One region of the Streptomyces sp. NPDC051320 genome, then DNA from elsewhere that is predicted to be linked to it. Evidence: riboswitches for the same ligand, from Rfam matches in the RefSeq annotation. Region 1 holds a riboswitch; each other region holds the start of a gene.

The links. A riboswitch is a leader RNA that binds a small molecule or an ion and turns the genes downstream of it on or off. The one in region 1 is predicted to bind cobalamin.
Region 2: it holds a riboswitch for cobalamin, as region 1 does, so the genes downstream of both, cobN (cobaltochelatase subunit CobN) here and AB0M87_RS27320 (HoxN/HupN/NixA family nickel/cobalt transporter) in region 1, are expected to answer to the same signal.
Region 3: it holds a riboswitch for cobalamin, as region 1 does, so the genes downstream of both, AB0M87_RS02940 (ribonucleoside-diphosphate reductase subunit alpha) here and AB0M87_RS27320 (HoxN/HupN/NixA family nickel/cobalt transporter) in region 1, are expected to answer to the same signal.

What each region holds. Positions count from the first base shown of each region.
Region 1 covers NZ_JBFBAL010000014.1:91,242-97,039, forward strand. The annotation lists gene AB0M87_RS27315 (FAD:protein FMN transferase) at 1-78, shown strand, start outside; gene AB0M87_RS27320 (HoxN/HupN/NixA family nickel/cobalt transporter) at 88-1,281, opposite strand; cobalamin riboswitch at 1,279-1,495, opposite strand; gene AB0M87_RS27325 (metalloregulator ArsR/SmtB family transcription factor) at 1,563-1,916, shown strand; gene AB0M87_RS27330 (MarR family transcriptional regulator) at 1,985-2,452, shown strand; gene AB0M87_RS27335 (MFS transporter) at 2,522-4,246, shown strand; gene AB0M87_RS27340 (class I SAM-dependent methyltransferase) at 4,291-5,148, opposite strand; gene AB0M87_RS27345 (VOC family protein) at 5,174-5,518, opposite strand; gene AB0M87_RS27350 (CopG family transcriptional regulator) at 5,520-5,699, opposite strand; gene AB0M87_RS27355 (nitroreductase/quinone reductase family protein) at 5,787-5,798, shown strand, end outside.
Region 2 covers NZ_JBFBAL010000003.1:447,770-453,567, forward strand. The annotation lists gene AB0M87_RS09705 (precorrin-2 C(20)-methyltransferase) at 1-1,306, opposite strand, end outside; gene AB0M87_RS09710 (precorrin-8X methylmutase) at 1,303-1,944, opposite strand; gene cobG (precorrin-3B synthase) at 1,941-3,323, opposite strand; cobalamin riboswitch at 3,559-3,692, shown strand; gene cobN (cobaltochelatase subunit CobN) at 3,727-5,798, shown strand, end outside.
Region 3 covers NZ_JBFBAL010000001.1:602,169-607,966, forward strand. The annotation lists gene AB0M87_RS02920 (phytanoyl-CoA dioxygenase family protein) at 1-693, opposite strand, end outside; gene AB0M87_RS02925 (DUF3311 domain-containing protein) at 1,280-1,522, shown strand; gene mctP (monocarboxylate uptake permease MctP) at 1,519-3,150, shown strand; partial or broken gene AB0M87_RS02935 (GNAT family N-acetyltransferase) at 3,282-3,781, shown strand; cobalamin riboswitch at 3,838-3,973, shown strand; gene AB0M87_RS02940 (ribonucleoside-diphosphate reductase subunit alpha) at 4,106-5,798, shown strand, end outside.

The DNA.
Region 1 (5,798 bases):
CTGGAGGGTTACGAGGCGCTGGCCGTCCGGCCCGACGGCAGCGTCTGGCGGACCGCAGGTTTCCCCAGCGGCGACTGACGCGCCGGCTCAGCCCCCGTCCGCGGTGCGGGCCGTCCAGCGTTCTTCGACCCTGGCTATCCGCCAGTAACCCAGTGCCGCCGCCCACACCACCACGAAGAGACCCACGATGATGTAACCGACGTTGCCCAGGTCGAGGCCGGCTACCCAGTCGGTCACCGCGTCCTTGAGGTCGAGTTTGTCGTGCAGGACGGTGACCAGCTCGATGGTGCCGATGAAGAAGGCGACGGCGATCGACAGGCCGGTGATGGCGAGGTTGTAGAACACCTTGCGTACCGGGTTCGAGAACGCCCACTGGTACGCGAAGTTCATGAACGTGCCGTCGAGGGTGTCGAAGAGGCTCATCCCCGCGGCGAACAGCAGCGGCAGGCACAGGATCGCGTACCAGGGCATCCCGGCGGCGGCGCCACTGCCGGCCATCACCATCAGGGTGACCTCGGTGGCGGTGTCGAAGCCGAGACCGAAGAGGAAGCCGAGCGGATACATCTGGCCCGGCCGGCTGACGGACTTCGTGAAGCGGCCCAGGATGCGGTTCATGAACCCCCGGGAATCCAGCTGCGCTTCGAGCTCCGTCTCGTCGAACCGTCCCGCCCGCATCGACCTGAACACCCGCAGGATGCCGAACAACGCCACCAGGTTCAGCGCCGCGATGAGGTAGAGGAAGGAACCGGAGATGGTGGTACTGACGGCGCCGAGCATCTGGTGGGTACCTGAGTTCTCGCTGGCCAGCACGCCCGCGAGGCGCGCTCCCCCGGCGACCAGGGCCGCCATCGCGACGACGACACTGGAGTGCCCCAGCGCGAACCAGAAGCCCACGGACACCGGCCGCTTGCCGTCGGCCATGAGCTTGCGCGTGGTGTTGTCGATTGCGGCGATGTGGTCCGCGTCGAACGCGTGCCGCATGCCGAGCGTGTAGGCGGTGACGCCCAGGCCGATGCCGAACGCCTGGGAGCCGACCTCGTAGTGCCGCGGCACCACCAGCAGCAACAGGATGCCGAAAGCCACCACGTGGAGGGCGGCGATCACGCCGAGCAGTCCAGCCGTGCGGAGGGTGTCCGAGCGTCGCCAGGCGAACGCGGTGGGGTGGGGCGCGGCTTGATGAGACGCACCGCAGTGGGGCGCAGCTGTGTCGGGCAAGCCTGAGGGGGGCAGGCTTGAGTGGGGCAGGGTCATACGGTCACGCTCCAGCACCTCGTGGATCACTTCGTGAGATGCCGTGGCCGGTCTCCTGGCTTACGGGTTCGCTGACGCTCGCCCCCGGCCCACCTTCCCAGCCGCGCTCTGCGGCCAGTGGTGTCATGGGCCGGGAACTCCCCGATCACAGTGGCGAGGGCCGCTCCGGTCTGAGGCTTATGAGGGCCTGTCACCGGTCTTCCCGAACACCACGACCCGGCCCACCCTAGGTTGCCGACAACAACGCTTGCAAGCCTGCACAGTTGCGCAGGTGCCGAAGATCACAGATGCCGACGTGCAAGGATCACCGCATGCACCTCGTTCCCGCCGAGCGCGCCGGCCACCGCATCATCGACGACCACCGGGTCTGTGACGCCATCGCCGCCATCGGAGAGCCCGATCACGTCCGCTCCTGGGCCGACCGCTTCTCCCTGCTGGCCGACCCCGGACGGCTCGCCCTGCTGATCGCAGTCCACCGGGCGGGCCCCATCGCCGTGTCCGACCTCGCGGTCGCCACCGGCATGAAGGACCCGGCCGTCTCCCAGGCCCTGCGCCTCCTCCGGGCCGCGGGTGTGGTGGCGGGCGACAAGGACGGCCGGGTGGTCCGCTACCGCATCGTCGACGGCGCGGTGGCCGACCTGTTGGGGCGGTGCGCCCACGGGTAGCGCCCGTCGGCGTGGGTATTGATTCCACCTACATCTATATGCATAATGACCCTATGCATAAGCGGGTTATGGACCCGGACGCCCCACTCATCGAGGCGTCCGACGCATCCGACGCATCCCCGGAAGAGCTGATGACCGCCGTAGAGCGGATCGTTCGCTACGTGCGGCACAGCGCGACCGCCGGCGGCCTGAGCACCGCAGCCTCCTCGGCGCTGGGCCGGCTGGGCCGCGAGGGCCCCTCCCGGCTGACCGAACTGGCCCGGGCGGAGGGGGTCTCGCAACCGAACATGACCCAGCTCGTCACCCGTATGGAACGCGCGGCCCTGGTACGGCGCACCACCGACAGCCGTGACGGCCGGGGCGTCCTGGTTGAAGCCACCGACCTCGGCCTGGAGGTCTTCGGTCAGCGGCGCACCGAGCGAACAGAGGCGCTGCAGCAGCTGATCGAAGAGCTGACGGAATCCGAACAGCATGCGGTGACGCTTGCGCTGCCGGCGCTGGCTCGTGCGATCCAGGACCGGCAGGCGCGCTCCTGAAACCACCCGTTGTGGCGACGTTTCGCCGCTTCCCCGCTTCCCCGCCAACGTAAGGAGAGAGAACCGCACATGAGTGCTTCGCACGGGAAGACCGCCAGCCCGTTCAAGCAGCCGAAGGCCGTCTGGGCCGTCGCGTTCGCCTGCGTCATCTCCTTCATGGGCATCGGCCTGGTCGACCCGATCCTCCCCGCCCTCGGCAAGAGCCTGCACGCCTCGCCCAGTCAGGTCTCCCTGCTGTTCAGCAGCTACCTGATCGTCACCGCCGTCGCCATGCTCTTCGTCGGCTGGGTCTCCAGCCACCTCGGCGCCAAGCGCACCCTCGTCATCGGCCTGGCGGTCATCGTGGTCTTCGCCGCCCTGGCCGGCAGTACCGGCTCCATCAACGGCATCGTCGGCTTCCGCGCCGGCTGGGGGCTGGGCAACGCGCTGTTCATCGCCACCTCCCTCGCCGTCATCGTCGCATCGGCCAGCGGCGGCTTCGGCGGGGCGATCATCCTGTACGAGACCGCCCTGGGACTCGGCATCGCCGTCGGCCCTTTGCTCGGCGGGGAGTTGGGCGGCATCAGCTGGCGCGGCCCGTTCTTCGGCGTCGCGATCCTGATGGCCATCGCCCTGACCGCGACCATCGCGTTCGTCCCCGACCTGCCCAAGCCGAAACGTGCTACGTCGCCCCTCGCCCCGCTCAGGGCGCTGCGCCACCGCGGACTGCTGACCATGGGGATCATGGCCCTGCTGTACAACTGGGGCTTCTTCACCATGCTCGGCTACGCCCCCTACCCCATGGAGCTGAGCGCCCATCAGCTCGGCCTGGTCTTCACCGGCTGGGGGCTCCTGGTGGCCGCCTTCAGCGTCTTCTTCGCCCCGCGCCTGCAGGCCCGTTACGGCACCGCACCCGTGCTGTACGCCAACCTGTTCGGCCTCGGCATCGTGATGGCCGTCATCGCCGCGGGTGTCAGCACCCCGACCGTGGTCATCGTGGCCGTCATCGTGAGCGGCGCCTTCATCGGCATCAACAACACCCTCACCACTCAGGCCGTCATGCTCGTCTCCCCGGTCGAGCGCCCGGTGGCCTCCTCCGCGTACGGCTTTCTCCGCTTCATCGGTGGCGGCCTGGCCCCCTTCGTCGCCGGCAAGCTGGCCGACGCCACCGACCTGGGCGTCCCCTTCTACCTGGGCGCCGCCACCTTCCTCCTGGCCATCCCCGTCCTGGCCAGCGGTCACCGCCTGCTCCGCCAGGCCGAGGAGCGCCCTGCCGAAGGCAGGCCCATGGCCCCCTCGCTCACGCCCGTGGGCGCCCCCGCCCCGACGACCGATACGCCTCCGGTCATCGTCGCCGTCGGTGCCCACGACAGGGCGGCCGCCATCGTCGACACCGCGGCCCGACTCGCCCGCGACACCGGCAGTCCCCTGGAGGTCGTGCACGTCCAGCAGACCGCTGTCGTCGAGGAGCAGGCCGCCGAAACCGAGACCGCCGAGCAGGCCCGCGCGGCCGTCACCAGTCACCTCGACCGCCTCTCGGCGCAAGGCATCGCCGCCACCGGCCAGATCCTCACCAGCGTCGGCGACCACGCCGCTGCCGGCCGCGCCCTGGCCCAGCACGCCGCCGACATCCACGCCCGGACCATCACCGTCGGACGTTCCCCGCACGGCCCTCTCACCCAGTTCGCCAACGGCAGCTTCACCACCGCCCTCACCCACACCGCCGCCTGCACCGTCGTCCTCATAGACCCGAACCACACCCCGCGACCGCTCACCACGGCCACCCTGGCGGATCTGCGCAACAGCCCGGCCTGACTCCTACGGCAGGTCGCAACACCCGAGGGCCGGGGGCTCCCGGGTCAGGTGGTCGCTACCAGCAGTTCCTCTCCGCTCGACGTCCCGAGGCCGTCCGTCCGGCCCGCGAAGTACCTCTGGTTGAGCATGGCGGCCGACACGTGCCGGGCTTCTTTGAATCCGGCGTCGCGGGCCAGTGCCAGCATCTCCGGCGGGGCGAAGAAGCTGATGAACGGGGTGCCCGCTGCTCCGGCCCCTTTCGCCGCGGCCTGGAGTCCGGCACGCTTCTCCTCGTCGAGGAGCTCCGGAGGGAGCTGGAACGTCATGGCCAGCGTGGAGCCGGGGGCCAGCGACGCGAGTCGGCGCAGCGTCGCCGCGTTCGCGTCCTTGGTGAGGTACATGGCGACGCCGGCGGACGCCACCACCGCCGGCTGGTCCGCGTCGAATCCGGCAGCCGCCAGTTGATCCCACCACGACCCGCCTGCCTCGAAGTCGACCGGTACCAGTCGTAGCCAGTCGGGGATGCCATAGCCGAGTTCGGCCAGCCGTTGGCGCTTCCAGGCTTGGGGATCGGGCTGGTCGACCTCGAACACCCGCAGGCGGGAGGCGACTTCCGGCCGGCGCTGGGCGAACGTGTCCAGGCCGGCGCCCATGATGACGTACTGGCCCACGCCCTGCCCGGCCTGCTCCACGACCAGGTCCTCGACGAAGCGGGCCCGAGCCACGATCGACGCCCGGAACCAACTGGTCGCGCTCGGGTCCATGTCCCCGCGGCTACGCCAGTCGTCGCCGGGGCCGGCGAGCCGCAGGCCGATCTCGTCCTCGAGCACATGCGGCGGCGCGTCGGCCTGAACGTGCAGCGCCCGCCACAGGGCCACCCGTACCGCCGTGCTGTCCGGCTTTGCGGTCTGTTCGTCAGCCATGCCGCATTCCCCTCTCTTCCCGTGATCAGTTCTTGGCCGGGGCCTGGATGCTCCACAGACGCCCGTCGGGGTCCCGCACGGTCATCTCCTTGGTGCCGAAGTGGGTGTCCGCGAACGGGGTGACCACCTCAACCCCGGGCGCGGGGCGGAACGCTTCCGCGTCGGGCACCTTCAGGACGAGCCGCGCATCGGGCTCCTTGCTCTCAGGCACCTCCGCAATGAAGAGGTAGGGACCGCCACCATTGCGGAGCAGGCCGGAGTGGTGATCCGTGGAGAACTCGAGCTCGTACCCCAGCCCCTGGAAGAACTTGACCGCCTTGCCCCAGTTGTGGGTCTCCAGGAACACGGCCTCGATGCCTTCGGTCGTCATGTCAGTTCTCCTTCTCGGACGATGGCTCTCGCTCATCCTGGGTGTCATCGAGGTAGGCGCGCAGCGCAGCGGCAACCAATGCCGACAGCGACAGCTCCGACTCGATGGCATGGTGTTTGACCTGCTTGATCAACCCGATCGGCAAGTACACGTTGAACTGCTTCACATCTTCGTCGCCCACGCGAGCATGCTAGCAAATTAGCTACCTAAATGCTGGTCCTCCGATTACAGGAGGACGGTGCTCACTTCCGAGCGAGGGGAAGCGGCTGTGGCGAAGACG
Region 2 (5,798 bases), on a different contig from region 1:
CCCGCAGTTCGAGCAGCAGATCGCGGGCCAGGCCCACCTGCCAGGTGCGGCTGCGCGAGCCGGGGTTGTAGAGGGCGAGCACCAGGTCGGCCGATGCGGCGGCGCGCAGCCGTTCGGCGATGACGTCCCACGGCTTCAGGCGGTCGGAGAGCGAGAGGGTGGCGTAGTCGTGGCCGAGTGGTGCGCCGGCCTTCGCCGCGGCGGCGTTGGCAGCGGTCACACCGGGCAGCACCCGTACCGGAACGTCCCGGTACGGTCCCTCCGAGGCCACCTCGAGGACAGCGGTGGCCATGGCGAACACCCCGGGGTCGCCGCCGGACACCACCGCCACCCGTCGGCCGCGCCGGGCCAGATCCAGAGCCAACTCGGCCCGTTCCGACTCCACCTTGTTGTCGGAGCCGTGCCGCAGCTGACCGGGGCGGAGCGGCACCCGGTCGAGGTAGGTGGTGTAGCCGACCAGGTCGTCGGCGGCGGCCAGCGCGCCGCGGGTCTCGGGCGTCAGCCACAGTGGACCGGCGGGTCCGGTGCCCACCACGACGACCTCGCCGGTGTCCCGCGGTTCGGGCACCGCGTCGATCCGGCTCGGCAGCACCGCGACCGAGAAGTACGGCACCGAGTCAGCGGCCACCTCGGCCAGCCGGCCGCTGCGCTCCCCCGTCATGGTGGCCCGTTCCACGTAGCGGGCCTCGTCGAGCCGGCCGGCGCGCTCCAGCGCACGCCGCACGGACGGGAAGGTGCGGCCCAGCTTCATGATCACGGCGGAGTCGGTGGCGGCGAGCCGCGCCGTCAGCTCCTCCTCGGGCAGCGTGCCGGGAAGGATGGTCAGCACCTCCTCGGCCTCCACCAACGGCTCACCGAGCCGGGCTGCCGCAGCGCTGACCGAGGTGACGCCGGGGACGACCTCGGTCGGAAAACGGTGCGCGAGCCGCTTGTGCATGTGCTGGTACGAGCCGTAGAAGAGCGGATCGCCCTCGGCCAGCACGGCCACCGTGCGGCCGGCCGACAGATGGGTGGCGAGCCGGGCGGCGGCCTGCTCGTAGAACTCGTCGAGCGCCCCGCGGTAGCCGCCGGGATGGTCGGTGGCCTCCGTGGTGACGGGGTAGACCAGAGCCTCCTCGATGTGGTCGGGGCGCAGGTGCTCGGCGGCGATGGAGCGGGCGATCGACCGCCCGTGCCGGGCGCTGTGATAGGCGATCACATCGGCCGAGGCGATGACCTGCACCGCCCGCAGCGTCATCAGTGCGGGGTCCCCCGGGCCGAGCCCGACGCCGTACAGACGCCCCGGCTGTGGGTGGGTGCTGCTCACTCTTCTTCACTCGCAATCGCGTTGATCGCCGCGGCGGCGATGGCGCTGCCGCCGCGCCGTCCGCGCACCACCAGGTGGTCCAGGCCCGATGGGTGGGCGGCCAGCGCGTCCTTCGACTCGGCCGCACCGATGAACCCCACCGGGACGCCGATGACCGCGGCCGGACGGGGAGCCCCCTCCTCGATCATCTCCAGCAGTCGGAACAGCGCGGTGGGCGCGTTGCCCACGGCCACCACGGCGCCCTCGAGCCGGTCGCGCCACAGCTCCAGCGCGGCGGCGCTGCGGGTGGTCCCCAGCCGGGCGGCGAGGTCCGCGACGGACGGGTCGGAGAGGGTGCACAGCACGTCGTTGTCGGCCGGGAGACGCTTGCGGGTGACTCCGCTGGCGACCATGGCGACATCGCACAGGATCGGGGCACCGGCCCGCAGCGCGGCACGTGCGCGGGCCACCACTGTGGGGGTGTACGAGACGTCCGACACCAGGTCGACCATGCCGCAGGCGTGAATCATCCGCACGGTGACCTGGGCGACGTCGGCGGGCAGGCCGGTGAGGTCCGCCTCGGCGCGGATGGTGGCAAAGGACCGGCGGTAGATGGCCGCGCCGTCCTTCTCGTACTCGAACACGATGCTCTCGCTCATCTCTGTGCTGGGGGCGCGGTCTGTGCTGGGGACGCGGTCTGTGGTGAGGGTGCTGAAGGGGTACGGGCCGCCGCGACCGCGTCGGCGATCTCCGCCGTGGGCACACTCCGCCGGCCGGTCGCACCGGGGCCGAAGACGTCGTAGCCGTCGGATGCGGCGGCGACCACATCCACCCAGGCGGTCCCCGGCGGGTGCCCGCACCGGCGTGCGCAGCCCGACCAGTACACCGGCAGCCCGCCGTGACCGGCGGCGGCAGTGGCGGCCGCCTCGGCCCGTACGTCGGTCAGTGACTTGGCGCAGCCCGGCAACCCCGTACAGGCGCCGACTCCCCACCAGGGGGACGCGGTGTCGGTGATCAGTCCGGCCTCGGCGAGTTCGGACAGCACCCCGGGCGCCCCGGCGGTCGGCAGACCCGGGAGAACCACGCCCCGCCAGGGTGTCACGCGGAGTTCGTCCGCACCGAGCTGGGTGGCCACCGTGGCCAGGAGCCGCCACTGAGCGGACGTCAGCCGCCCCAGCGGCGCCACCACCGACAGCGCGCTGCGCTCGTCGGAGCCCGCGACGATGCCCGGCTGCGGCATCGAAGTGGGGCCTGAGGGCGCTGCGCTGTGCTGCTCCGCGGTGATGCCGGCCGCGGCGAGGCGGCGGGCGAACTGCGATGCGGAGAGCGCGAAGAGGTGATCGGGGTCGACGAGTTCGCGTACGCGCCAGGCGCGGGTACCGCCGTTTCCGGAGACGGCGAGAAAGACTTCGGCGGCGAGCAGCGCGGCCCGCGCGGCGTCCTTCGCCGGGATGCGGAGCGCGTCCGGGTCGTCCCCGATGCGGATCAGCGCCTGTCCGTCCGGCCGGGCCCACACCGTCACATCGGCGCCGAGCGCGGCCACGTCCTGGTGCCCGTCGTCGAATGCGAAGAGGAAACGCCCGGAGAGCGCGGTGGCCGTCTCACTCGCGCAGAGAAACCGGTCGAGTGACATTGCCCACGGCAGTACGTCCGTTCGACCCGTTCCGTTCGCCAGGTGCGCCGCGTCGAGTCCGGAGAGCGGCGAGGCGACGATGTTGCGGACGCGTTCGTGCCGGGGCGCCGGCAGCAGGCCCACGCCGTCCAGCAGGGCGGCCAGTTCGCCGCCGCAGTCGTCGCCCAGTCCGCGCAGCTGGATATTGCCCCGGGAGGTGATGTCCAGGCGGCCGTCACCCAGCCGTTCGGCGGCGTCCGCCAAGGCCCGGGCCTGCCGTCCGGTCAGTATCCCGGCCGGAATCCGGACGCGGGCCAGCGCGCCGTCGTCGGCCGAGTGCAGCCGCAGCGCGCCGGGGCAGGCGTCGCCGCGGTCCCGCATCGAGGAGTCGTCGCTGGTCGTCGCGGACGAGCTGGCCGGTGGCATGGCGGCGAGCATACCGACCATCACACCGGGCGACTGCCCCGCGCCGGGGCACCGGCCGCTAGTATCGGCTCGACGGGTCACTCGGCCCGTCAACGCCGAAGACGGCGTCAGAAGCTGTCGTCCGACCCCCGTTGGACCAGCTCAGGGCGTCTGGTGCGTGCGATCGCAAGGCGCCGGAGTGTCCTCATAGCGGAGCTATTAGGGCATTTTGGCAACGCCGCGAGCGTGCGTGCCAGACGCCCCGAGCCCAGCGGGGGTCGGACAACAGCTTCTCGGGGAGGAAGCCCGGTGAGAATCCGGCGTGGTCCCGCCACTGTGAATCCGGTGCGAACCGGATGAGCCAGGAACTCCCGCCGTTTTCTCACTGCCCGGGGCGCGGACCCCGAGGAAGGCCGGGCGCCGCGTGCTCCTGCTGTTGTCGACCTCCGACACCGACCTGCTCAGCGCCCGTGCGGCGGGCGGCCCCGTGCCGTACCGGTTCGCCAACCCGGCCAGGCTCGATCTGAGTGAGCTGCCCGCTCTGCTGGACGGTGCCGACCTCGTCGTCGTCCGGTTGCTCGGTGGGCTGCGTGCCTGGCAGGAGGGCATCGACCTGCTGCTCTCCGGTGACCGGCCGGTGGTGGTCCTCACCGGTGAACAGGCCCCCGACGCCCAGCTGATGGAAGCCTCCACGGTGCCCATCGGCATCGCCGCCGAGGCGCACGCCTACCTGGCGCACGGTGGTCCCGGCAATCTCGAACAGCTGGCCCGTTTCCTCTCCGACACCGTGCTGCTCACCGGCCACGGCTTCGACCCGCCCGCCGCCGCCCCCACCTGGGGCCCGCTGAAGCGCACCGAACGCGAGGGGGCCGGCGGCCCGTTGGTCGCGGTGCTGTACTACCGGGCCCACCACATGAGCGGCAACACCGCGTTCATCGACGCGCTGTGCGGCGCCGTGGAGGACGCCGGCGGCCGGGCGCTGCCGCTGTACGTCGCCTCGCTGCGCGCCCCCGAACCCGAACTGCTCGACGCACTCGGCGGCGTCGACGCGATCGTCACCACCGTCCTCGCGGCGGGCGGCACCAAGCCGGCCGCGGCGTCGGCGGGCGGCGACGAGGAGGCGTGGGACGCGGGTGCGCTCGCCGCGCTCGACGTACCGATCCTGCAGGCGCTCTGTCTGACCGGCTCCCGCAGCGCCTGGGAGGAGAACGACGAGGGCGTCTCGCCGCTGGACGCCGCCAGCCAGATCGCGGTGCCGGAATTCGACGGCCGGCTGATCACCGTGCCGTTCTCCTTCAAGGAGATCGACGAGGACGGGCTGCCGGCCTATGTGGCCGACCCGGAGCGGGCCGCCCGGGTCGCCGGAACCGCCGTACGCCACGCACGGCTTCGCCACGTGCCGAACCCGGAGAAGCGGCTCGCGCTGGTCCTCTCGGCCTACCCGACGAAGCACTCACGCATCGGCAACGCGGTCGGTCTCGACACCCCTGCCAGTGCCGTGGCCCTGCTGCGCCGACTGCGCGCGGACGGCTACGACTTCGGCGACGAGCCGGTACCGGGACTCGAGTCCGGCGACGGTGACGAGCTGATCTACGCTTTGATCGAGGCAGGTGGCCACGACCAGGAGTGGCTCACCGAGGAACAGCTGGCCCGCAATCCGGTCCGTATTCCGGCCGCCGACTACCGGCGCTGGTACGCCCGGCTCCCCCGGGAACTGCGCGACGCGGTCGAGCGGCACTGGGGCCCGCCACCCGGCGAGATGTTCGTGGACCGCAGCAGCAATCCCGAGGGCGACATCGTGCTCGCGGCGCTGCGCCGCGGCAATCTGCTCATCCTCATCCAGCCGCCGCGCGGCTTCGGCGAAAACCCGATCGCGATCTACCACGACCCGGATCTGCCGCCCTCCCACCACTACTTGGCCGCCTACCGCTGGATTCAGGCCGCCCGCGAGGACGGCGGCTTCGGCGCGGACGCGATGGTGCACCTCGGCAAGCACGGCAACCTGGAGTGGCTGCCCGGCAAGAACGCCGGGCTCTCCGCGGCCTGCGGCCCCGACGCGGCGCTGGGTGATCTGCCGCTCGTCTACCCCTTCCTGGTCAACGACCCGGGTGAGGGAACCCAGGCCAAGCGCCGGGTGCACGCCACCCTGGTCGACCACCTGGTGCCGCCGATGGCCCGCGCCGAGTCCTACGGGGACATCGCGCGCCTGGAGCAACTGCTCGACGAGCACGCGGCCATCGCCGCCATGGACCCGGCCAAGCTGCCGGCGGTCCGGGCGCAGATCTGGACGCTGATCCAGGCCGCGAAGCTGGACCACGACCTGGGCCTCGAGGACCGCCCGGACGACGAGGGCTTCGACGAGTTCATCATGCACATCGATGGCTGGCTCTGCGAGATCAAGGACGCGCAGATCCGCGACGGCCTCCATGTGCTGGGGGCGCCGCCGGCCGGTGCGGCCCGGGTCAATCTGGTCCTCGCCATCCTGCGGGCCCGTCA
Region 3 (5,798 bases), on a different contig from region 1:
CGCCCCCGGCCGGACCGGATCGCGATCGGCCGGCTGAGCCGCCTTCCACCGGTCGAACCGGCGGAACAGCTCGGGCGAGCACTGGAACCCGCCTTCGTCCTGCTGGGTGCCGGTCAGCGCGACGATGCCCTGGACTCGCTGCGGCGGCACGCCGAGTGTGCTGTCGACATCCCAGTGGAGTTCGATGTCGAAGCCCTCGTCCGTGGGCGCGATGAGCGCGCGATCACGGTTCTTGATGTTGGGCGGGTTCAGATTGAGCCGGTCCAGGGTCACCCACAGCTCCTCGCAGTCCCACACATCGACGAACGCGTCGTAGACACGCTGCGTCTGACGGTTGTCCCACATGAGCTGGTGGTGGTACGCCTCGACGAATCCGTAGACATGAAGCTCTCGGTCCAGATCTGTACGAAAGGGACGGTCCGCGTACCAATCGTCCGGCCGAGCCGGGTCGAGGCCCTGGAATTCCCAGGTGAATTCCAGCAGGCGCTCCGCCGTCGAAGCGGGGACCGCCTCTTTCACCACGACATAGCCGTAGGTCTGCCAGAAGGCGAAGTCCTCCTCGGACAGCACCCGAAGCGGCTGTGACTTCTTGAGGTCCCGCAACGGCGTCTGCGCCAGATACGCCTCACCGTCCGGGCTGAAGTAGGGGATGTCCGAAGAGGCTCGGTACAGATAGGGGGCAGGTGGGGGCATGCAACCACTCCAGGGATCGGATGTGTCGCTGACTGGACCGGCCGCTCACCGGCGGTTCCAGCGCGGGGACACATCACCGAGGTACGGCGCCGAACGGCGTCAGTGCGGCGGTTCGGGATCCCACCCGGCAAGAAGTCGCAGCAGGAGCTTCCCCGCGCTCAGCAAGCGTTCCCAGAACATTGGACTAGACCAACTCGACCTGTCAAGGCCGTCGTTGGGGTGGTGCGTCGACCCGGGACAGCTCTGCCCGATCGGGCAGCCGGGCTGCCCTCGGCCGACGGGGCGGCCTGCGCGAAGGCCACGCAGGGGCGTGCGGGGGCGTGCGGGGGCTATCCGGCGGGCGTTGTCGGAACCCGCCCGCATCGGACCACGCCGAGGCCTGCCGTTACCGCCGTCACCTGCGCTAACGTCCTCGGGTCAAGCGCAGGAACGACAGGGCCCCGGCACAGTTCCGGCACCGTAGGTTCCGATGAACCCCAGGGCGTTGCCGTACCGATATGCGGACAGGGGTTCCGCTGCTCGGACCGCCTCGCTTAGATTTCCCTGCGCCTTCTATCAGGTGCTCAGTGAGGGGACGGACCGCACCATGCCGGACAAAAGACCGCTGATCACGCCGGGGCGCGTGGTCATCGCGGTATGCCTGATCGCGCCCTTCGTTTCGATGCTCTGGGTGAGCTCGTACGCCAAGGTGGACCCGACCTTCATCGGCATCCCCTTCTTCTACTGGTACCAGATGCTCTGGGTGCTCATTTCGACCGCACTCACGATGCTCGCGTACAAGCTGTGGCAGCGTGACCAGCGCGCCCGCAAGGGAGGTGCGTCCGCATGAAGGACGGTGTGAACGGCATCGCTCTCGGTGTCTTCATCTTCTTCTTCGTCGCCGTCACGGTCATCGGCTTCATGGCCGCGCGCTGGCGCAGGGCCGACACCTCGGCGAGTCTCGACGAGTGGGGCCTGGGCGGCCGTTCGTTCGGGACCTGGGTCACCTGGTTCCTGCTCGGCGGCGACCTGTACACGGCGTACACCTTCGTCGCCGTGCCCGCGGCCATCTACGCGGCGGGCGCGGCCGGCTTCTTCGCCGTGCCGTACACCATCCTGGTCTACCCGCTGATCTTCACTTTCCTGCCGCGGCTCTGGTCGGTGTCGCACAAGCACGGCTACGTGACGACCTCGGACTTCGTCCGCGGTCGCTTCGGCTCCAAGGGACTCTCGCTGGCGGTCGCCGTCACCGGCATCCTCGCCACGATGCCGTACATCGCCCTTCAGCTGGTCGGCATCCAGGCGGTGCTCGACGTGATGGGCGTGGGCGGCGAGAGCGGCAACTGGTTCGTCAAGGACCTCCCGCTGCTGATCGCCTTCGCGGTGCTCGCCGCGTACACCTACTCGTCCGGGCTGCGGGCCCCCGCGCTGATCGCCTTCGTCAAGGACGGGCTGATCTACCTCGTCATCATCGTGGCGATCATCTACATCCCGATCAAGCTCGGCGGCTTCGACGACATCTTCGCCAAGGCCGGTCATGCCTTCACGCAGACCAATCCGGCGACCGGCAAACCCCGCGGGGCGCTGGTACCGGGCGTGGCCGGTCAGTGGGGTTACGCCACGCTGGCGCTCGGCTCGGCGCTCGCGCTGTTCATGTATCCGCACTCCATCACGGCGACGCTCTCCTCGCGCAGCCGTAACGTGATCCGGCGCAACACCGCGATCCTCCCGCTGTACTCGCTGATGCTGGGTCTGCTCGCGCTGCTCGGCTTCATGGCGATCGCGGCCGGCGTCAAGGTCAAGAACGGCCAGCTGGCGATCCCGCAGCTGTTCGAGAACATGTTCCCCGACTGGTTCGCCGGGGTGGCCTTCGCCGCCATCGGCATCGGTGCCCTGGTCCCCGCGGCGATCATGTCCATCGCCGCCGCGAACCTCTTCACCCGCAACATCTACAAGGACTTCCTGAAGCCGGACGCGACAGCGGCGCAGGAAGCCAAGGTCTCCAAGCTGGTCTCGCTGGTGGTGAAGGTCGGCGCGCTGATCTTCGTCCTCTCCATGGACAAGACGGTCGCGATCAACTTCCAGTTGCTCGGCGGCATCTGGATCCTCCAGACGATGCCCGCACTCGTCGGTGGCCTCTTCACCCGGTGGTTCCACCGCTGGGCGCTGCTGGCCGGCTGGGCGGTCGGCATGGTCTACGGGACACTCGCCGCCTACGGCGTCGCCAGCCCCACGCAGAAGCACTTCGGCGGGTCCTCCAAGGAGATCCCGGGTCTCGGCGAGATCGGCTACATCGGTCTCACCGCCTTCGTCATGAACGTCGTGGTGACGGTGGTGCTGACCTTCGTCCTCAACGCCGTCAAGGCACCGGCGGGGATCGACGAGACCTCGCCGGAGGACTACACGGCGGACGCCGGTGATCCCGGAGTCCAGGTGGAGCTCCCGCCGGCCACGGCGGGTGCGCCGGGCGGGCACTGACACGCCGTTGGCCCGCCTGCGGAGGGGCCGTACCGCTCACCGGTGGTGAGCGGTACGGCCCCTCCGCCTTTCGTCCGCCTTCGCCTTTCGGCCACCTCCGGCTGTCGGACCCGTGCGGCAGACTTCGCCGTATGGACATCACCATCAGAGTGGCCGACCCCGGGGAGTACGAGGAGCTCGGCGACATCACCGCGCAGGCCTACCTCGGCGACGGCTTGCTGGACTTCGGCGCCGACGACCCGTATCCGACCGAGCTGCGCGCCGTGGCACGGCGTGCCGCCGACGCCGAAGTGCTGGTCGCGGCAGATGGCCAGGGCGGGATCCTCGGCGGGGTGACCTACGCGCCGCCCGGGAGCGAATGGGCCGACATAGCCCGGGCCGACGAGGCCGAATTCCGGATGTTGGCGGTCGCCCGGAAGGCGCGTCGGCGGGGGCCGGCGAGGCGCTGGTGCGCGCCTGTATCGAGCGTGCCAAGGCTACCGAGGGGGTGTCGGCGCTCGTTCTCTCGACCCAGCCGGCCATGCTCGGCGCGCACCGGATATACGCCGGGCTGGGCTTCCTGCGCACCCCCGAGCGGGACTGGGAGCCGGTCCCGGGGCTCCCTCTGATGACGTACGCCCTGACACTCTGACACAGGGCCCGGCACACCACCGCGACACAAGATATGGGGGGTGACACAACCAACGCCCACCACATGTATGCTCAGGCTCGCTGTCGCCGCAGGGGAATCCGGTGCGAATCCGGAACTGTCCCGCAACGGTGTGAACAGTGCGCTTTCGCGCACCGTGGAGTCCGAGGACCTGCCGACGGCGCATCCGGCTCGACCGAACCGGATGGGAACCGTCCGGGCCTCGCGGTTGGGCCGGCGGATGCTGTGCGGTGCGCTGCCCTGCGGTGCACCCGTGCGCACCCGCGTCTCCTCCGCCCGGCCCGGCCGAGCGAGGGAGAGCGCACCGTGACCACCGCGCCCACCGCACCTGCCGCCGAAGTCCGGGGACGGCTGACGGACGCCCCGGGAACCGCACTGCTGCGGCTTCTGACCGACCTCACAGCCGGCCTCCCCGACACCGACCCCGGCAAGGTCGCCGCCGCCGCGCTGCGCGGTCGCCACGCCGGGTCGGACGAGGCGGAGTTGCGGGAGCTCGCCACCGAGGCGGCCGCGGGACTCATCTCGGAGGACCCGGCCTACTCACAGCTGGCGGCGCGGCTGCTGACCCGGACCATCGCCGAAGAGGCGGCCGGGCAGGGCGCGGTGTCGTTCTCCGCCTCGTTGGGCGTCGGCCACCGCGAGGGCCTGATCGCGGACCGCACAGCGGACTTCGTACGACGGCACGGGGCGCGCCTCGACGCGCTCATCGACACCGGCGCCGACGACCGCTTCGGATACTTCGGCCTGCGCACCCTCTACAGCCGCTACCTGCTGCGCCACCCGATCACCCGCCAGGTCATCGAGACCCCGCAGCACTTCATGCTCCGGGTGGCCTGCGGGCTGGCCGATGACGCGTCGGAACGCGCCGTGGACGAAGTCGCCGCGCTGTACGGCCTGATGAGCCGGCTCGACTACCTCCCCTCCTCACCCACCCTCTTCAACTCCGGCACCCGGCACCCCCAGATGTCGTCCTGCTATCTCCTCGACTCGCCGCTGGACGAGCTCGACTCGATCTACCGTCGCTATCACGAGGTCGCCAGGCTCTCGAAGCACGCCGGCGGAATCGGCCTCTCGTACTCCCGGATCCGCTCCCGGGGTTCGCTCATCCGCGGCACCAACGGCCACTCCAACGGCATCGTCCCCTTCCTGCGCACCCTCGACTCGTCGGTCGCCGCCGTCAACCAGGGCGGCCGGCGCAAGGGGGCGGCCTGCGTCTACCTCGAGACCTGGCACGCGGACATCGAGGAGTTCCTGGAACTGCGCGACAACACCGGTGAGGAGGCGCGGCGTACGCACAATCTGAACCTGGCGCACTGGATCCCCGACGAGTTCATGCGCCGGGTCGACGCGGACGGCGACTGGTCGCTCTTCTCCCCCGTCGACGTCCCCGAACTGGCCGACCTGTGGGGCGACGCGTTCGACGCGGCGTACCGCGAGGCGGAGGCGGCGGGGCTCGCCCGGCGCACCATCCCCGCCCGGGAGCTGTACGGACGGATGATGCGCACCCTGGCGCAGACCGGCAACGGCTGGATGACCTTCAAGGACGCCTCGAACCGCACCGCCAACCAGACCGCCGAGCCCGGCGCCGTCGTCCACTCGTCGAACCTGTGCACCGAGATCCTGGAGGTCACGGACGACGGCGAGACCGCCGTCTGCAACCTCGGCTCGGTCAACGTCGGCGCCTTCGTCTCCGGCGACTCCATCGACTGGGAGCGGCTCGACGAGACCGTCCGCACCGCCGTCACCTTCCTCGACCGGGTGGTGGACATCAACTTCTACCCGACCGAGCAGGCCGGCCGGTCCAACGCCAAGTGGCGTCCGGTGGGCCTGGGCGTCATGGGTCTGCAGGACGTCTTCTTCACCCTGCGGCTGCCCTTCGACTCGCCCCGTGCACGGGAGTTGTCCACCCGGATCGCCGAGCGGATCATGCTCGCCGCCTACGAGACGTCCTGCGAGCTCGCGGAGCTCAGTGGCCCGTTGCCCGCCTGGGAGAGGACCC